DNA from 2 places in the Anabaena sp. FACHB-595 genome. Region 1 is predicted to be linked to the other one. Evidence: predicted binding sites of a transcription regulator. Region 1 holds the regulator's gene; the other holds the start of a gene.

Region 1 (3,230 bases):
GTTCTATCGCTTGTTGACGGTTAGCTAGTTCTCTGTCCCGTTGTTCTATGGCTTTTTTAGCTTCAGCATATAACCTGCGGCGTTCTGTCTTGAGTTGTTCCACTGCCCCTTGTAAGGCTTTTCTTTGATTGTAAACGCTTTGCAGTTCAGCGATCGCTTTTTGATATTGTGTAACTACTTGTCCCAGTCGGCTTTGGGTGCGCTGGTATTGTGCTTGGGTTTGCGCTAAATCTTGCTGTGCTTTTAATTTTTCTTTTTTGGCTTGGTCGCGCTGAGTTTCTACCTGTTTTTTATCTGTTCTGGTGGTTTCTAGCTCTTGATTAACTTTATTACGTTCAATTTCCACCTGAGTTTTTTGCTCTTCTGCGACTTTGAGCTGTTCTCGTTTTTGCCTGAGGTCTTTTTGAATATCTTCTAACTCGAAAACCCCTTTACGTAGTCCTTCGTCAGCAATGAATAAGATTGCCAAGGTAGTTGCTGAAACTAGTCCTCCTGTCAAAATTGTCACCAGTACAGCCGTGTTTTTGGGGCGTAGATTAAACAGAGAGAGGCGTGCTTTGCCAACTCTTGTGCCGATGCGATCGCCAACAGTGGCAATTACACCTCCCAAAATTAAAATTGCTGCTATGAGGATGTACCCAGTGGTCATCTTCAGCTACCCAATTGAGTCCAGATACAGCCTACTACTTTCAATCATTCTTTGTGGAGGATGGGAGGGTGGGAATAGCTGAAGTTACTCAAGATTTTCGATTTACTTCTAACTATGGGTGTCATTGAGAAAAATATAACACGTACCACCTCTGATGGTTCCAATTGTTTAAAGAGTGCAGAAGGCAAGAGCCAGAATTTCAGTATGGGTTCACCGTCACTTTGAGTTAAATAAACGGATTGAAGAAACCAACTAAATCTATAATGAGTAGGATTTAGCCTGTGCTAATAGTTAGCCACATTCTGAATTCTGACTCCTGCTATTCTTCTTTAAGTGAACTGTCTGCTGAGAGTCACAGGTTTATGCACAGTAATCTTCTTTTTGTGGATGGAAATCATCTTTTTCTCCCGCAAATCCCCTAGTAGCCTAGTAACAGTAACGCGAGTAGAGCCAATTGCTTCGGCGATCGCCTGATGAGATAACTTTAAATCAATTGTGATTCCATCTGCACAAGGAACACCAAAATCACGACAGAGAATTAACAGAAAACTCACCAATCTCGAACCCATATCTCGGTGCGCTAAGGTTTCAATCATCATCTCTGTTTGTAGAATCCGCGAAGACAGACCCCGCAGCATCAACATCGATAATTCAGGATTTTCCTTCAGTGCTTGCTCCACTTGTTCAATTGGTGCAGAAAGCAATTCTACTGGAGTAAATGCCACCGCATGGTAAAACCTATCCGACTTGTTTCCTGTCAACAAAGACAGGACACCAAAAACGCTATTTTCCCGTAGTAGTGCTACTGTAATCTCTTCTCCTGCCTCGTACACCCTGGAAAGTTTCACAGCCCCTTTCAAAAGAAAGTAGACTCGTTCGGCAGGATCGCCAGGAAAAAAGATCGTTTTATTGCGTTCAAACGTTTCGACAACAGGAGGAAAAGCTCCGGTTGCCATCTGACGAAAAACATTTGCTAGGGCCTTATCTTGTGTCACGATCATCTCCCTTCCCCTACCCAATGCCGGAATAACAAAAAACTAAAAACTAATTACCTAAGAATACACCTGAAAAATCAATAAAGCACCGTTAACCTTTCTGTACTTTCCTATACTCAAACGTACAACTTTATGGTTATTTGTTCATAATGATACCCAACTTTTGCTATTTTTAGCTAGCAGTTCTTGATAGATACTTCTACTTTCTCTAACCATCAGGTTTTTTGCAGAAAAAATTAAGTAATCTTGAAAATATCTTAAGAAATAACAAACATTTTATTCTAAAAAACGCCCTTAATAATCATCATTTTTGCTAACCATGTATAAAACAAAGATAAAGGGTTTGGATAAGGGTGTAGGGGTATAGGGGTATAGGGGTATAGGGGTATAGATTGCCTAAGTCCTATCTTGGTTCAGGCAGGCTGTTCTTGAGTAAGGGGGAAAAGAAAAATTCTGAACCTCTTTCCTCCCTGGCCTACCTTGCCTCTCTTGCTCTCCTCCTGTCCCCTAGACATTCTTTCGAGTTAAACAGCAAGAAAATTCCCAACATAGCTTGATTACCTCTTCTACTGGGTAGTGATTTCTGTCAAGCTGTACAAATGAATCGATCACATTAATGACAACAAAAATCTCTATGCTGAATCTGACTGGAAAAAATGCCTTGGTTACAGGTATCGCCAATAATCGTTCCATTGCCTGGGGAATTGCCCAACAACTGCACGCAGCCGGAGCTAACCTTGGTATTACTTATCTACCAGATGAACGTGGCAAATTTGAGAAGAAAGTTTCAGAACTCGTAGAACCCCTTAACCCCAGCTTATTCTTGCCTTGTAATGTTCAAAATGATGAACAAATTCAGTCTACTTTTGATACCATCCGCGATAAATGGGGCAGGTTAGATATTCTGATTCATTGTCTAGCCTTTGCTAACAGAGATGATTTGACTGGAGATTTTAGCCAAACATCTCGTGCTGGTTTTGCCACGGCTTTAGATATCAGCACTTTTTCACTGGTGCAGTTAAGTGGTGCGGCTAAACCCCTAATGACTGAAGGCGGTAGTATTATTACTTTGTCATATTTGGGTGGTGTTAGAGCTGTTCCTAACTACAACGTTATGGGAGTAGCCAAAGCCGGATTAGAAGCTAGTGTACGTTATCTAGCATCTGAACTCGGCTCTCAAAATATTCGCGTTAACGCCATCTCTGCTGGCCCCATCCGCACCTTGGCTTCTAGTGCCGTTGGTGGCATTTTAGATATGATTCATCATGTGGAGCAAGTAGCCCCCTTACGTCGGACTGTGACTCAGCTAGAAGTGGGCAATACAGCCGCTTTCTTGGCTAGTGATTTAGCTAGCGGTATTACTGGTCAAGTCCTGTACGTAGATGCAGGATACGAAATCATGGGGATGTAATAAAATCTGGGTACTGGGTATTAGGGATTGGGGATTAGGTATGAGGAACAAACAAGGTGGAAAAAGAATGATTTTTTCACCACTTTTTCCTTATATGCCCAGTCCCCAATCCCCGATCCCCAATCCCTAATCCCTAGCCTCTATGCAAATCAGCGATTATCCCCAACTTAATTTG
Region 2 (3,230 bases), 1.7 Mb from region 1:
AAATTATAGATTCTCCTACTCGATTGATAGATGAATCCAGAAAACTCGGAAACTTACATAAATCACCCTACTTGGGGTTTGCTATATCGGATCTGCATGGTTGATGAAAGCCAGGATTTGTTCACAACACTTTACGCTCAACGCTTATTCTTTCTAGTAGGGAATGACATTAAAGCTATAAAGTTTCAACCGATAGGACGCACTGAGGCGAGAATGTTGTTAGAAAATCGCTTGCGTAATTTGCGTCGCAATGGTCAATCACAGGAGTACGATCAGCTTCAGAGTGTTTTCCAACGCACCTTCCAATGATTAGTTCGATCAACGAACGTATTACTCAAATTCGGGCTTCCCTACCGCCTTCAGTCAGGCTAATTGCTGTCACAAAGCAAATGCCGACTGAAGTTATTCGTGCTGCTTATGCTGCTGGTATCCGCGATTTTGGCGAAAATCGTATCCAAGAAGCTGCTAGTAAAAAAGCCCAGTTACATGACTTACCGGATATTACTTGGCACTTTATTGGACATTTGCAAGCGAACAAAGCCAAAAAAGCTCTAGAACAATTTCAATGGATTCACTCTGTAGATAATTTGAAACTAGCACAGCGTTTAGACCAACTAGCGCAACAGCTAGGAGTCAATCCTCAAGTTTGTCTACAGGTGAAAATCCTCCCAGATCCGAATAAGTCTGGTTGGACTGTACCAGAACTGCTGACAGATTTACCTGCACTCAACCACTGTAAAACTTTACAAATTCAGGGTTTAATGACAATTCCGCCTTTTGGCTTAAATGATGCGGAAATTTTTTATGTATTTAATACTACTTACAAATTAGCCAAAGATATTGCTGAACAAAACTGGGATCATATTCACATGGGTCAGTTGTCGATGGGTATGTCAGGGGACTACCAACTTGCAGTACAAGCTGGGGCGACGATGGTAAGATTGGGGACTATATTATTTGGGCAGCGTACTTAAGCAATATTACTCGGATTTTTTTCTAGTATCAAATAGCCATGGGTATGGAATACGGACAATTATTTTCCATAATAGTGCAATAAGTTACAAGATTTCCACTGTAAATAAAAGTAAATAATCACGAGAACGCACTAAAAATAACTTTAGTCAACTTTCTTTCGGATAATTGTTGGGATATAATCTTGACTCAATTATTGTATCTAGGTTAATGTACAGGCGTTCCCAATAGCGTTAGTCCATTGCCAATAGCAGTAGTAGATGCTACAAATAGCGATAAAATTAATAGGCTATTTGCCCTTAGTAGCTAGTTAAACAGCTACATTAACGATTAACCGGATAATTAGAGGCAATTTGCAGAAGGAGTGCAACTAAATGAACAATATATTTTCTAAACTGCGAGACTTTGTTGGTCTCAACGAGCAGGTAGAATACGAGTACTACGAAGAAGAGGCAGATACAGATAACTACCAAAACCTGTATCAACAAGAAAATCCCCAACCAGCACCAGCAGAGGCTGCCCCAAACAATCGACGTTGGCGCGAACCCATGACTACAATGGGTGATGACGTAGCAGCAGGAACAAAATCGGCGATGGGGAATGTGATTGGTATGCCAGGAGCAATTAACGGAATTTCTGAAGTATTGGTGCTTGAACCTCGTACATTTGAAGAAATGCCCCAGGCAATTCAAGCATTGCGTGAACGTAAATCAGTAGTGCTGAACTTGACCATCATGGACCCAGATCAAGCACAAAGAGCTGTTGATTTTGTTGCAGGTGGAACCTACGCGCTAGATGGACATCAAGAACGGATTGGCGAAAGTATCTTTTTGTTTACCCCCAGCTGTGTGCAAGTCAGCACCCAAGGTGGAGTTATTCATGAAGTACCCCAACCCCCAGCACGTCCAGCACGACCAGCTTCAACTAATCCGCCAGCTTGGGGCAACGAAACCAACCGGATGGCACAATAAAGTTAAATTAGTCATTAGTCCATAGTCAAGAGTCCAAAAGAGAAAATTTTTGACTATTGACTATTGATTAACGAATAACGACTAACGACTAACGACTAATGACTATAAAATTTGGTTTAATTGGTGGCGGGGTAATGGGAGAAGCGCTCTTATCCCGCCTTATTGCGCGGGGAATTTATCAACCATCAGAAGTCATAGTCAGCGAACCGCAAACAGCGCGACAAGCTTTTTTACAACAAAAATATCATGTGGGTGTGACCACAGATAACAGTTTGGTATTCACACAAGCTCAAGACGTTGTATTCTTGGCGGTGAAACCACAAGTGTTTAGTGCGATCGCTCAAGAATTAGCAGATACAGTATTCACAGACCATTCCCCCCTTGTCGTCTCCATTCTTGCAGGGGTGTCTCTAAGCCAGCTAGAAGCGGCGTTTCCCCAATCACCAGTCATTAGAGCCATGCCCAATACCCCAGCCACTGTAGGCTCAGGGATGACCGCTATCTGCTCTGGTGCCTACACTTATGCCCAACACCAAAAATTGGCGCAACAAATTTTTTCCGCAGTAGGGGAAGTAGTCGAAGTTTCCGAAAGTTTGATGGATGCAGTCACCGGGCTTTCTGGCAGTGGCCCGGCTTACGTAGCTTTATTGGTAGAAGCCCTCGCTGATGGGGGAGTGGCATCGGGTTTACCCAGAGGAATAGCCAATCAACTAGCATTACAAACTGTGCTAGGAACAGCCCAACTATTACACGAAAGTAAACTCCACCCAGCCGAACTCAAAGACCGAGTTACTAGCCCTGGCGGTACTACCATCGCGGGGATTGCCCAACTAGAAAAAGCGGGATTCCGTTCAGCCTTAATCGAAGCCGTCAAAGCAGCTACATGGCGATCGCAAGAACTAGGAAAATAGTTATTAATCGATGTTTTGCCTGTTGACTGTTGACAGTTAAATAATGACTAATGTCGAAGTTGACAAAAGACTCGTTAATATAGTAAACAGTCTGGTTGAAAAATTAATTGAGTGAATTATCCCGCGCCGTCTCCCGAACTAGACTTAGGGTTGATATTTCCCTTTGATCTGGATCAGTTTCAAAAAGATGCGATCGCGTCCCTTAACGCGGGACGCTCTGTTGTCGTGTGTGCGCCCACAGGTTCGGGCAAAACTTTAGTAGGAGAATACGCCATTTATCGTGCTTTAACACGGGGGAAACGAGTGTTTTACACCACTCCCTTAAAGGCGTTATCTAATCAAAAATTACGTGATTTTCGTGAGAAATTTGGGTTTG

The links. Region 1 encodes NtcA, which controls nitrogen genes in cyanobacteria. Its sites were predicted from a motif close to TNTGTANNNNNNNNTACANA; they were not measured.
Region 2: ACN222_RS02420 (cell division protein SepF) is a predicted target of NtcA. The motif match lies at 1,223-1,242, and genes of this name have one in related genera.

What each region holds. Positions count from the first base shown of each region.
Region 1 is NZ_CP183473.1:5,261,193-5,264,422, reverse strand. Features, by position in the region: gene ACN222_RS21950 (DUF3084 domain-containing protein) at 1-649, opposite strand, end outside; gene ntcA (global nitrogen regulator NtcA) at 979-1,650, opposite strand; gene fabI (enoyl-ACP reductase FabI) at 2,279-3,055, shown strand; gene hisB (imidazoleglycerol-phosphate dehydratase HisB) at 3,198-3,230, shown strand, end outside.
Region 2 is NZ_CP183473.1:580,702-583,931, forward strand. Features, by position in the region: gene pipX (transcriptional coactivator PipX) at 31-309, shown strand; gene ACN222_RS02415 (YggS family pyridoxal phosphate-dependent enzyme) at 306-974, shown strand; gene ACN222_RS02420 (cell division protein SepF) at 1,347-1,943, shown strand; gene proC (pyrroline-5-carboxylate reductase) at 2,042-2,854, shown strand; gene ACN222_RS02430 (DEAD/DEAH box helicase) at 2,966-3,230, shown strand, end outside.